3 linked regions of the Nodosilinea sp. FACHB-141 genome follow. The protein of the gene in region 2 interacts with the protein of the main gene of each other region in a pairwise test. Links are inferred from orthologs where the notes say so. Each region holds a gene or a part of one and is shown on either strand. Other genes may lie near its edges.

Region 1 (3,992 bases), on a different replicon or contig from region 2:
TCTGCTCCCACAGCCCAGAGGAGTCGTCATAGAAAGTCTGAATCTTCTTGTACAGGGCATTGGTCATGACAACTCGACACCTAGAGAACAGCGTGGCTTAGCCGGTTAAATCTTGCGGCATAGTGGTCGAGAGCGTCAACTCGTGAAAATATAGGGTTGCCTCTCTACTCCGTGTCTTACGGAATGCCCAACCTATGCAGATGACGGTTCCGCGCACCATATGCCTTGGTTTTTTAGTATTAATTGCCATTGGTACAATTTTATTGGCGTTGCCCATATCTAGCACTCAACAGGGTTGGGGTGACCCCCTTGTAGCCTTGTTTACAGCCACCTCCGCTGTCTGCGTCACCGGGCTGGTTGTCGTCGATACGGGCACCTACTTTTCTGACTTTGGCGAAGCGACTATTCTCGCGCTGATTCAGGTGGGAGGGCTCGGCTACATGACCGTCAACACCTTCCTGCTGCTGCTGCTGGGGCGACGGTTGGGGCTGCGAGAACGACTCGCTATTCAGCAGTCCATGGATAACTCAGTGCTGGCGGGCGGTAAGCCTCTGATCCTCTCGATCATTGCTATGACACTGTCCATTGAACTGACGGGCTTATTTTGCCTATATCCGATCTTCAGTCGAGACTACGGGCCTAGCTATGGGCTGTGGCTCTCTATGTTCCACAGCGTCAGCGCTTTCAACAATGCGGGTTTTGGCCTGTTTAAAGACAATATTATTGGCTATGCGCTCGACCCCTGGGTCAATGCGGTAATCACCGCTCTAGTCATCCTGGGTGGCATTGGTTACCAGGTGATTATGGAGTTCCTGTCATGGGCCCGCAATCGCCTGAGCGGCAACCGCTGCCGCAACCCGTTCTCCCTTCACTTTAAGATTGTTACCAGCACTACCGCTGCTCTTTTGGTACTAGGCACCCTAGCCTTGTTTCTAATCGAGTACCAAAACCCCGACACTTTGGGTCCGGTGGCTCCTCAGTACAAGTTATTAATGGCTTGGTTTCAGGCTGTTATTACCCGTACCGCCGGATTTAACAGCATTGACATTGGCGCGATGGGCAACGCCTCACTGTTTATCATGATTGCCCTGATGTTCGTTGGGGCTAGCCCCGGCAGCACTGGCGGCGGTATTAAAACTACTACCCTGAGCATTTTGCTAGCCTGCACCCGCATGGCGCTTCAAGGCAAAGAGCAGGTTCTCTTATTTCGGCGGCAGATTGCTACTATTCGGGTGCTGAAGGCGATCTCCGTGGTGGTGGGGTCGGGTCTGGCGGTCGTCGCAGCTACAGCTCTAGTGTCTCTAACTAATCCAACCGTCGGCTTTATCGATATTCTCTTTGAGGCCGTGTCTGCATTTGCCACAGTGGGGCTTTCTACCGGCATTACTGCCGACCTATCTGACGTTGGTAAGTACGTGATTGCTTTCACCATGTACTTGGGGCGGGTAGGCGTACTGCTGTTTATGGCGGCACTGCTTGGCGATCCTAAACCGTCCTCTGTGCAGTATCCCGAAGAAGAGTTGCTGATTGGCTAATCTCTCAAGCAGGACGGGGATAGATAGCAAAAAGGGGAGCCGTTGACTCCCCCGGATGAGTATTTGTGTGGTCTGATGGCGATCGCCCCCCTGGGCGCTTACGCAAAGTCTGCTGGCGTTTTTGCAGCTGTCTCTGGCGGGCGGCACCGCCTCGCCCTTTGTCATTGCGACCCAGCTTACGGGGCGACTCCCATCGTTTCAGGTGCTGCGCCATGGCTAACTCCCATTAACTACCTAACTATCTTCCCAATGCTATCCTTCTCTATCGGGGATGGGTAGCCAGAGGGCCGCTGTTTAAGGTGAGAAAACCATCCTTAACTAACTATAGAAAAAGCTCCCTGTGGTCTCACAGGGAGCTTTCTAACGTTTTAGTCTCAGTGGCAAAACGTCAGGCTACTTGATAGCAACCTTGCCGCCGGCTTCTTCGAGCTGCTTTTTGGCATCTTCGGCGTCGTCTTTGGTGGTGGCTTCCTTGACAGCCTTGGGAGCGGCTTCCACCAGTTCCTTGGCTTCCTTCAGACCCAAACCGGTCAGGCTGCGCACAACCTTAAGAACGGCGATCTTCTTGTCAGCGGGAACTTCTTCGAGAACGACGTCAAATTCAGTCTTCTCTTCTTCAGGCTCGGCAGCCGCGGCACCACCGCCACCCATCATGCCGGGGGCCATCATCATCATGCCGCCGCCAGCGGAGGCAGAGGCGTCAACACCAAAGGCTTCCTCAATTTGCTTAACCAGCTCGGAAGCTTCTAGCAGAGAAAGGGTCTTTAGCTGTTCGAGAATTTCATCGGTTTTAGCAGACATAGTTACCGGTTAACTCCTATTTGAAAACAATTAAACACAGACAAAATCGAGAGAGATGAGCCTAGGCTGCATCTTTTTCGGAGACTGCCTTGATAGCACGGACCAGAGATGCGGGCACCTCTTTGACACCCACCGCCAGTTTGGTCGGTACGGCGTTGACGCCCACAGCCACCCGAGTCGGCATCGCCTTGATTGCTCCAGCCAGACGAGCCATCAGCTCTTCCTTAGTGGGCAGTTCGGTGATGGCCTTGATCTGGTCTTCGTTCAGGGCCTGACCTTCCATGACACCGCCCCGGAGGGTGGTTTTTTTGGTGTCTTTTTGGAATGCCTGGTATTCCTTGATTGCCCCGCCAAAGTCTTCTTTAACTAGCACGAAGGCCGAAGAATCTTTGAGGAACTCAGTGATGGGTTGCCAGTTTTCGTTGCCGTCAACGGCAATCCGCATCAGCGTGTTTTTGGCAATCTTACACTCGGCACCCTTGGGGCGTAGCCGGTTGCGTAGGTCGCTGATTTCCGATACCGTCAGACCTTTGTAATCAATCACAAAGGCTAGCTGAGCATCGTCTAGCAGGGCCTGAATTTCGGCCACCAGCTCTTTCTTATTCGCTAGGGTTCTCCCCATATCGATCTCACCTCCTTTAAGTTGGGGATTGGGAACTTAATTACCCGATCCAGATTTAGACTTAGCCCTTAGTAAAACAAAACCCCGACAGCTCTGCCGGGGTAGACCAACAACCCAAAGTGCTCAGCTTGGGCAAGAGCACCGTAGTCATTTACGTCAACCTCGGCAGGGTTTATGCAGTGCTGGGCGGCTACCTGCTGTCTCCGGTCGTCTATGCAGTTGTGAGGGGTTGTGTCAGTGGGCGTAACTCCTAGCTGGCTGGGGTAAAACTTGTTGGGCCTAGACCGCGTCTGACATCTTGAAGTCGCGCAGGGCATTCACATCGAGGCGAATGGAGGGACCCATGGTGGAGGCGATCGCTACGGTTCTCCAATAGCGGCCCTTGGCACCAGATGGACGATTGCGGTCAACGGTCTCTTGCAGCGCCTTGAGGTTGACTAGCAAATCTTCAGCGCTAAAGTCGGCCTTGCCAAACATAACATGGACGATGCCTGTTTTGTCGGCACGAAACTCTAGCTTACCTGCTTTAAACTCATCAATTGCTTTGGCCAAGTCAAAGGTTACAGTGCCGCCTTTGGGGGAGGGCATCAGGCCACGGGGGCCGAGTTGACGACCAAGCTTGGCTACCTGAGGCATCACGTCAGGGGTAGCAATCAGAACGTCAAAGTCCATCATGCCCTTCTGAATTTCGTCGATGAGTTCTTCAGATCCCGCCAAGTCAGCTCCAGCAGCGGTGGCCTCAGCCACTTTTTCGCCCTTAGCAATGACGGCGACTCGAATGGTTTGCCCCGTGCCCTTGGGCAAAATGACCGTAGTACGCAGCTGCTGGTCGGTGTACTTGGGGTCAATACCCAAGCGAATGTGGGCCTCGGCCGACTCAACAAACTTAGCGGTAGCGGTTTCCTTTAGCAGCTCTAGGGCCTCTAGGGGCTCATAGAGACGGTCTTCTACTTTAGCCTGGGCTTCGCGCAGGCGCTTGGATACTTTAGGCATGGTGGTCTCCTTGGGGTCAAACGAAGCAATGCCTCTTCCCC
Region 2 (5,105 bases):
ACGACACTACCAAACTCAGTCCGCCCCCTGCGGACTGGGCTTATCTATGGGAGCGGCAAGACGCCTTGACAGGCCGGCTCACCCTACTCGACGACGTCCGTGAGACCCTAGGGGCGACCCTGGCCTCGCTGGGTTATTCCTACAACACGACTGACCCTGGACAGATCGAGGCTGCGTTCAAGCGGTTGCAGGAGCTGAAACCGGCGATCGCCCAATTCTCAAGTTTTGGCTGGGAAGACTCCCTGATCGCAGGTGACCTCGACCTCTGCATGACCTACTCGCACTTGGGCAACGCCCTCCCCGCCGAGCACCCCAACCTGCGCTACGTCATCCCCACCTCTGGCAGCTCCCTGTGGACCGATGCGATCGCGATTCCCAAAACCGCGCCGAACCCAGAGGCCGCCTACGCTTGGCTCAACTTCATGCTCGAGCCTGAGAACGCTGCCTTTGCTGTACAGAAGCTGGGCTTTGCCACCCCCAGCAAGTCGGCGTTTGAGCTGCTGCCCGCCGAACTGCAAGACAGCGAAACCCTGTTTCCGCCAGAGTCGGTCCTGGCTAACTGCGAGGGCATTGCTCCGCTTGATACAGCTACGTCTGACCTATTCGATCGCTACTGGACTGAATTAACCAGCGCTTAGCGACCTCGCCCGAAACCTGGTCCCTTTTGTGCAATGCCAACTCATCGGCTACATGCAAAAGGAACCGGATCTCTCGACAAGGAATTCACGCGCTAATCAGCGGCGTTGCCCTCGCCTGAAAGTTAGCATTCACTAGCGCATTCACTGCTGCCTCCGGATCCTTCACGCGAAACTGCGCCCCCAGCCGCACAAACTGGCGCTGCTGGTTAGCCCCAATCACCGCAATCACCGGCACCCGCGCATACTTGGGGTCGTCGCCCTGGTTGTTGCGAATCACGTTGCGCAGGCGGTGCTGCTGCTCGATGTCGCCCGCCAGGCGCGGGTCTAGCTCCACCATCACCATGCGAACATCTTCAATTGATTCGGCATCGTCAATGATGAACTGCACGCGATCGTCGCGGCGATCGACCTTGCCCCAAATCATCAGCCGCTTGTCGGCGACAATGTGCTGGCCAATGCGCTCAAAGGATTTGGGAAAGACGACGGCTTCTGACTGCCCCGTTAAATCTTCGAGCTGGACGATCGCCATCCGATCCCCCTTCTTCGTCACCACCGGCTTGACGCTGGCGAGAATCACGATCGCACTCAAAGTTACGTTATCCGGCTGCTCATGTAGCTCTGCCAGGTTAATTGGGGCCAGCACCCGCGCCGATCGCTGCACCGACTTGAGCGGATGGTCAGAGATGTAGAAGCCCAGCAGCTCTTTTTCCTGCCGCAGTTTTTCCTGGGCTTCAAAGTCGGCTACTAGCGCTGCTTTAGGCGCAGTTTCGTAGCCCGCCGAAGGGGTGGCGCTCTGGGTATCGCCACCGCCCAGCATCATGTCAAACAAGTTGCCCTGGCCAATTTCGCGATCCTTCGCCCGGCTCTGGGCCCAGTCGAGCACCAGCTCCAGATCCTGCATGAGCTGATTGCGGTTGGGGTCAAGCTTATCCAGCGCCCCCGCCAGAATCAGCGATTCTAGCGCTCGGCGGTTGACGGAATGGAGATCGACGCGATCGCACAGTTCCGCCAGCGAATTAAACGGCCCCTCCGCCTCGCGATTCTTTAGAACGCACTCGATCGCGCCTAGACCCACGTTGCGCACCGCTGAGAGGCCAAACAAAATGCTTTTGCCCTCGGGGGTGAAGTCGACTAGCGATCGGTTGATATCCGGCGGCAGCACCTCAATGCCCATGGCAATGCAGTTGCCGATGTGCATTTGCACCTTGTCCTGGTCGCCGCTATTGGAGGTCAGCAGCGCCGCCATATACTCCACAGGATAGTTAGCCTTCAGGTAAGCGGTCTGAAAGGTAACAAACCCGTAGGCGGTGGAGTGCGACTTGTTGAAGCAGTATTCGGCGAACTTCACCATCTGGTCCCAGAGTTCTGTCGCCACTTTTTTGCCGACGCCTTTCTGCATCGCGCCGTTGACAAAGTTCTCCTGGTGCTTGAGCATCTCCGACATTTTCTTTTTACCCATGGCCCGCCGCAGCAGGTCGGCCTGACCAAGGGAGTAGCCGCCCATATCCTGGGCAATTTTCATGATCTGCTCCTGGTAGACCATGATGCCGTAGGTCTCACTGAGAATCGGCTTCAGAATTTCGTCGGCAAAGTCAATTTTTTCGCGCCCGTGCTTGCGATTGATGAATTTGGGAATCAGCCCCGCATCCAGCGGCCCCGGTCGATAGAGAGCCAGCACTGAGGAAATATCTTCTAAACCGGATGGCTTGAGATCTTTCACGATCTGGCGCATGCCCGACGACTCAAGTTGAAAGACGCCGCCCAGATCGCCACGCTCCAGCAGCTTGTAGGTGGCCGGGTCGTCTATGGGCAGGTCGTCGGGGTCGATCTTGGTGCCGTGGGTCGCCTCGATCAGCTCCAGGGTTTTTTGGATCATGGTCAGGTTGCGCAGACCCAAAAAGTCCATTTTTAGCAGGCCCAGGGCTTCTACATCCTCCATGTAGTACTGGGTGATCACCTGACCGTCGTTGTTGCGCTGTAGGGGCACAATTTCGTCGAGGGGGTCTTTGGAGATCACCACCCCAGCGGCGTGCATGCCAAAGGTTTTGTTGGTGCCCTCAATGCGCAGGGCCATGTCGATCCATCGGCGGGTTTGGGGGTCGTTGTCGTACTTTTCTTTGAACTCCGGCGCGGGAGTATCGTCGGAGATCATCACCTTGAGTTTGGTGGGCTTGCCCCGTGCTACAGGGATTAGCTTCGCCATCCGATCTGACTCGGCGTAGGGGATGTCGATCACCCGCGCTACATCCTTGAGCACCGCCTTGGAGGTCATACGGTTGAAGGTGATAATCTGCGCTACCCGCTCCTCGCCGTAGCGGCGGGTGACGTACTTGATCACCTCGTCGCGGCGATCGATGCAGAAGTCGGTGTCAATATCCGGCATCGACTTGCGCTCGGGGTTCAAAAAACGCTCGAACAGCAGCCCGTGGTGGATCGGGTCGATGTTGGTGATTTCCATGGCGTAGGCCACTAGCGACCCCGCTGCCGAGCCGCGTCCTGGCCCGACGGGGATGTTGTTGTCGCGGGCAAAGCGGATGTAGTCCCACACCACTAGAAAGTAGGTGGGGAAGCCCATCTGGATCATCATCTCGATTTCGTATTCGAGGCGATCGCGGTATTCCTGCTCAATCTCCTCGTAGCTGGCCACTTTCATCCGTTTGACCAGCCCCTCCCGCGCCACATGACCCATGTAGGCCCCAGCATCCTCATTAAACTCAGCGGGAATGGGGAAGTCAGGAATGCGCGACTGACCGAGGATGCCGGTGTACTCTTCGATCTTGTCAGCAACTTCAAGGGTGTTGGCGATCGATTCCTCAATCACCTCCGGCTCAATGTGATCGCGGAACAGCTGCCGCATCTCATCGGCAGACTTTAGGTATTCTGTGCCGCTGTAGCGCAGGCGCTTATCCTCGGTCAGCAGCTTGCCGGTCTGAATGCAAAGCAGCGCGTCGTGGGCCTCCACATCGTTGCAGGAGATGTAGTGGGAGTCGTTGGTGCAGATGACTTTTATGTCCATCTCGCGGGCGATCTTCAGCAGCTCCACATTCACCACCCGGTCCTCAGGAGAGCCGTGGTCTTGAATTTCGAGGTAGTAGTCTTCGCCGAACAGGTCTTTGTACCACTGGGCCACCTTGCGGGCCACATCGGGCCGCTTCTGCAAAATCGCCTGGGGTACTTCGCCACCAAGGCAGGCGCTAGTGACGATCAACCCTTCGTGATACTGCTCTAGCAGGTCTTTGTTAATGCAGGGGCGCGAAAAAATGCCCTTGCCCTGTACTCCCTGTAGGTGAGAGATAGTGGTGAGCTTGACCAGGTTTTTGTAGCCTTGGGTATTTTTGGCTAACACCACCTGGTGGTAGCGGGGGCGGCGCTGCTGCTGCGAAATGTCGCCGTTGATTAGGTACATCTCGTTGCCGATGATCGGCTTGATGCCCACCCCTTTACAGACCTTAATCAGCTCGATCGCGCCATACATCACCCCGTGGTCGGTGAGAGCGATCGCCGGCATATCCAATTCCTTAGCCCGCGCTACTAGCTGGGGCAGCTGGCTGGCCCCGTCAAGTAGGCTGTAGGCACTGTGGATGTGGAGACCAACAAAGGACATAGCGCCGCGGTATAATAGTACATCTTACTGCATCAGCGGGTTAGGAGTCAGGTTTTCCTCAACCCGAAGGCCCCCAAGCTGCTCCTAAGGTTAGCGGATTATAGAACTACATCTAGCGAATCTCAAGAAATATAGAAATTTAAACCGCCATATATGGCGTGCCCTAGATCTTGCCCTCGCGGCCAAGGTCCCAGGTCAGGCGGCAGCAGCTTGATCGCTCTAGTGGCGTCTGGCGTCGCTAGGGATGCCTGAGGAAAGCCGGCTAAATCAGGTCTAAACCGTAAGCAACCGTACCCAGTTCAAGCTCACTTCAGAAACCGGCTCGCGATCGCTGCTTTTGCCACTTGAACGAATAAAGCTGGCGATAAACGCTCAACTCCATGGCCAGGCAGATAGACTTAAGCCTGAAAACTATTTGAGTCGAGGGACTAACTTGATCGGCTTACAGATTGATCTGGCTTGGCTGGCACAGCGCTTCAATGGGTAATGTCAAGCTGATACTGGCGCTTTTACAGGGCTTAGTTCGTTTAGCACAGCGGCAGCTCTTAAAACTTTTCAAACGGCCCTGGGTGCGATGGTATATGCGTTTGGGCCATGGCACCAAAGGCGCGTTCTATGGCCTGATCGGTCTATTCGCCCTCAACGATATTATTCACGACCAGCCTATCGTGGCGGGTAGTGAGGCGGTGCTCGCCGACCTGGAGCGTTGGCCCTTGGGTAGTGGGATACTTGGACTGCTAGCGTTTGGCCTGCTTGGTTATGTTCTGTGGCGCTCAATACAGGCCAGTATTGACCCGGGTCAGACAGAAGCGTTGAACATTCGCCAGGTGCTCCAGCGCTGCGGCTATGTTGTCAGTGGTCTA
Region 3 (3,866 bases), on a different replicon or contig from region 2:
ATCAGAGCTGCTGGGCTATAGCCCAGCAGCCACTCCACCGACGGGCTGACGTAGAGGTAGGTGCCATCGACCTCGTGTAAACAGATCAGGTCACTCATATTTTCGGCCATCAGGCGAAACAGCGCCGCCTGCTGCTGAATTTCGGCGTTGGCCTGCTCGACCTGGGCCTTGGAGCGTTGCAGCTCACCAAAGGATGATTCCAGCCGCGTCGCCATCCGGTTAAAAGCCACGGCCAGTCCTTCTAGCTCTTGCAGGCCGGTGCGGCCAATGGTCTGGTTCAGGTTGCCCTCAGCGATCGCCTGGGATGCTGAACTAAAGGCGGTTAGGGGGCGGGTGATCCAGCGGCTGGTGTAGAGACCAGAGGCGATCGCCCCAGCCAGTGCCAGGGTGCAAAGGGCAATGGTGTTGCGGCGGCTGGTTTTGATCTCCCCCATAAAGTCACTCTCAGGCATAATCACCACGATCAGCCAGTCGAGGCCATAGCCATCATTGAGGGGAACCACCTGCATAAACTGCCGATCGCGATCGAGCCAAAACTCCGTCTGCTGGGGTTGAATGGTTTGCCAGTCTCCCCCCGACTGGTTGAGCAACAGCCGAGCGCTGGCGCGAATGCGAGGGTCTGGGCTAATAACTGAGTAGACCCGCTGGGGCCGACCGTCCACTATTTTGTAGGACTTAGCATCGTTAGAGGTGGCGATCAGCAGGCCCGATCGCTCCATAATGAAGGCCTGACCGTGCTCACTGATCGAGATTTCCCGTAAAAACTGGCTGATTTGGGTAAGAAAGAAGTTGTTGCCCAGCACCCCAATTAGCTCGCCGCGATCGCCGTACACGGGGCGAGACGCTGAAATCGCTAGCACCGGGTAGGCGTGGTAAGGAAAAATTTCTCCCCAGGCCGGGCCCTGGGCTTGCACAGCCGCCCGATACCAGGGTCGAGTTTGGGTATTCCAGTTAGGGGTAGATGAGACGACACGAGTAGAGCGGGCCGTCCCTATCTCAACCTCTACAAACTCAATACGATTGTCTAGGGAAGGACCAGCCTGCATGCGCTGGTGGGCCTGCTGGCCCAGGTTGGTATGCCCTACAAATTCGCCGTTGGCGTTGCCAAACATGATCGAATCGATGTGGGGAAAGGTGCGAGACTGCCGCATAAAGTGACGAAACAGTGCCTCCGAGTCGGTGGGGTCAACCTGACCGAGGGCAATGGCGTCATAGGTGAGCTGGTTGACCAGGTGGGAGGTGGCCAGCATCGTCTCCATCTCATGCTGAATGTGGTGGGAAACCATAGAGCGCAGCTCAGTGGCTACCTCGTTCACCGCCCGCTGCCCCTCGTGTAGGGATAGCCATCCTGTCAACCCCACGGCCATCGATACTTGCACCACAAAGGGCACAACGATTAGCAGCCGCAGCGGTATGCGGCTAAATGCCCCTCGATTTGGCAATCCGAGAAAACGACGCCCCATGTAGCCTGTGTTACCAACAGTCCTATTAGTATTCCTGTCGGGGGGCAAAACTAAGCGATCGACATCACATATTTACGAACGGGTGAGGCTGGAGGTCGATGTGCTAACCCAAACGCCCTGCTACGAACGCTTCTAGCCGCTCCATACCTTCCAAAATAGTCTCCATGTCGGTGGCATAGGAAAGGCGAATGGTGCCTTCAGCGCCAAAGGCAATTCCCGGAATGGCCGCTACGTATTTTTCGTCGAGTAGTGCGGTGCAAAAATCGAGGGAGGAAACACCGAGGGCACTGATGTCGATACAGAGGTAGAAAGCCCCCTCGGGCTCACCGCAGTTCAAGCCATTGATGGTTCGACACCGCTCAATAATGGCTTGCCGTCGCTCGGCAAAAGCGCGGCCCATAGTGGCAATGCAGTCTTGGGGGCCTTCGAGGGCGGCGATCGCCCCGTACTGAGCAAAGGTGCACACGTTCGACGTACTGTGGCTCTGTATAGTAGCTACCGCCTTGATCAGCTCCGCTGGCCCAGCTAGGTAGCCCACCCGCCAGCCGGTCATTGAATAGGCTTTGGCGAACCCGTTGCTAATAATAGTGTGCTCAAAGGCCTCGGGCGACACAGCCCCAATGCTAAGGTGAGTCGCCCCGTCGTAGAGAATTTTTTCGTAGATTTCGTCTGACACCACCCAGATGTCGGCCTCGACCACTACCGCCGCCAGAGCCGCAATTTCAGCGGGGGAGTAGACCATCCCCGTGGGGTTAGAGGGGGAGTTAAGAATAAACAGCTTGGTCTGTGGAGTAATTGCCTGGCGCAGCTGCTCGGGGGTAATGCGGTAGTTTTGTTCAGCGGTAGTGGGCACAATGACCGGCGTGCCCCCAGCTAGCTTCACCATCTCAGGGTAGCTCAGCCAGTAGGGGGCCGGAATAATCACCTCGTCGCCGGGTTCGATCAGGGCCATCATCAGGCCAGAGAGCGAATGCTTGCCGCCGTTGGTGACGATGACGTTCTCGGGGCCGTAGCAGAGGCCGTTGTCCTGCTGAAGTTTTTGGGCGATCGCCTGGCGCAGGGCCGGTTCGCCCGCTGCCGGACCGTAGCGAGTTTTGCCCGCATCGAGGGCAGCCTTGGCAGCCGCCTTGATGTGGTCGGGGGTATCAAAATCGGGTTCGCCAGCGCTAAAGCTGCACACCGGCAAGCCTTCGGCCTTCATGGCCTTGGCCCGGGCCGCAATGGCCAGAGTCATCGACGGAGTGACGCAGGTTACACGGTTTGCCAGGGCTAATCGGGGCACGGCCAGACCTCCAACGAACATTGGCTATCGGCTTCCCCAGAACGGTTGTTCGTTGGGCCTCTAACCGGAATATATTACATTCACCATAGATTAGATCGTTTGGTCGGTTCTGACCATTGCAACCGGGGTTTTTTCTGCCATTGCGATCGCCTCTCACGGTGGGATGTTGACCGCCGCTGCTGCTTCCTGCCCCAGGAATAAGCTGCGGTTGAACCTTTTATTGCCTGCCCAGGCTCTTTTCGGGCTCATCTTAGGGCTTCAAACCCTCCGATAGAATAAACGTGGGCTGGACTACAGACTGCTTAGAACAGAACAAGATTGTGCTGGGGATTACTAAATTTTAGAAATCCGCAGATTTACGCATAAAGATTTTCCTGACTAAGGAGGGATGGGTTTGTAACTAGGACTAGAAGCGCTAACAAGGCCACGTCCTATGCACTCTTCCTCCCCCTGTTTTTTGATGACTCGTCTGGCCTGCGCCGCTAGCCTGGGCCTAGTTATGGCTACTGCCGCGCCCCTGGGCCTATCTGCTGGGCTCGAAGCCAGCTCCGAAGCTACCCTGCGCACCGCGGCTCGTGCTGAGGACGATCGCGGTAGCGGTCGCCTCAGCCGGGTGCCTGCGATCGCGGGCTGGCTCAGCTTTCGCGGCAGTGGTCGGGTTGATCCCACCCCTCCCCAACCCTCCTTTGGCAGTGATAGCCCCGTTGCCTACCGCGGCAGCGGCAGAATTACTAAGACTCGCATCACCTAGCTTTCTCTAGCCTTTGCCGGCTTAGGGTCAGCTAGTTGATGCGTTGGGTTTCTGTTGACCCTGCTCTACGACTAAATGAATTTAACCTGCAATAGGGGTCAATTTGGCAGATTTTGAGTCACACTTAAACCTAATCAGGTGTAATTTCTTTGGCTGACGGCTTGGCCGTCAACCCTCGTCAAAGCTTCAAACAATTAAACGTATTTATATTGCCTTATTCATGGTGCGTCTTCTTGCAGAGCATTTAAATTAAGCTGTATCTGCTATTTCTGACAATTCTCAGCGGTTTTGCCCCCTTAGCAGCGGGGGTCGCGATACCGCCTGTTGTTCTGAGCTTCCCCAAGTCCGATGGCCGAACCCCTTCTCTCAA

What was found. The genes of interacting proteins can lie anywhere in the genome.
Region 1: the proteins of H6F59_RS17625 (region 2) and rplL interact in binary tests that used the Escherichia coli proteins (3 or more experiments, as listed by UniProt). The link is inferred for Nodosilinea sp. FACHB-141 from one-to-one orthologs.
Region 3: the proteins of H6F59_RS17625 (region 2) and H6F59_RS13525 interact in binary tests that used the Escherichia coli proteins (3 or more experiments, as listed by UniProt). The link is inferred for Nodosilinea sp. FACHB-141 from one-to-one orthologs.

What each region holds. Positions count from the first base shown.
Region 1 is NZ_JACJPP010000011.1:91,020-95,011, forward strand. The notes cover bases 633-3,551. They hold rplL (50S ribosomal protein L7/L12), read right to left. Parts: upstream 2,337-3,551; coding sequence 1,929-2,336; downstream 633-1,928. Other genes in these bases: H6F59_RS09035 (TrkH family potassium uptake protein), read left to right, coding at 633-1,535; rplJ (50S ribosomal protein L10), read right to left, coding at 2,398-2,958; rplA (50S ribosomal protein L1), read right to left, coding at 3,238-3,551. In the rest of the region: H6F59_RS09030 (methyltransferase domain-containing protein), read right to left, coding at 1-67; more of H6F59_RS09035, read left to right, coding at 201-632; more of rplA, read right to left, coding at 3,552-3,951. UniProt on the Escherichia coli protein: The binding site for several of the GTPase factors involved in protein synthesis (IF-2, EF-Tu, EF-G and RF3). Is thus essential for accurate translation.
Region 2 is NZ_JACJPP010000015.1:317,660-322,764, forward strand. Bases 524-4,555 are described here. They hold H6F59_RS17625 (DNA polymerase III subunit alpha), read right to left. Parts: upstream 4,243-4,555; coding sequence 724-4,242; downstream 524-723. Other genes in these bases: H6F59_RS17620 (PotD/PotF family extracellular solute-binding protein), read left to right, coding at 524-638. Outside these bases: more of H6F59_RS17620, read left to right, coding at 1-523; H6F59_RS17630 (DUF1206 domain-containing protein), read left to right, coding at 4,812-5,105. UniProt on the Escherichia coli protein: DNA polymerase III is a complex, multichain enzyme responsible for most of the replicative synthesis in bacteria. This DNA polymerase also exhibits 3' to 5' exonuclease activity. The alpha chain is the DNA polymerase catalytic subunit.
Region 3 is NZ_JACJPP010000012.1:250,664-254,529, forward strand. The notes cover bases 633-3,425. They hold H6F59_RS13525 (pyridoxal phosphate-dependent aminotransferase), read right to left. Parts: upstream 2,698-3,425; coding sequence 1,567-2,697; downstream 633-1,566. Other genes in these bases: H6F59_RS13520 (EAL domain-containing protein), read right to left, coding at 633-1,463; H6F59_RS13530 (hypothetical protein), read left to right, coding at 3,179-3,425. Also shown: more of H6F59_RS13520, read right to left, coding at 1-632; more of H6F59_RS13530, read left to right, coding at 3,426-3,496; heterocyst differentiation master regulator HetR, read left to right, coding at 3,866-3,866. UniProt on the Escherichia coli protein: Shows aminotransferase activity with methionine and histidine as substrates, and to a lesser extent also with phenylalanine.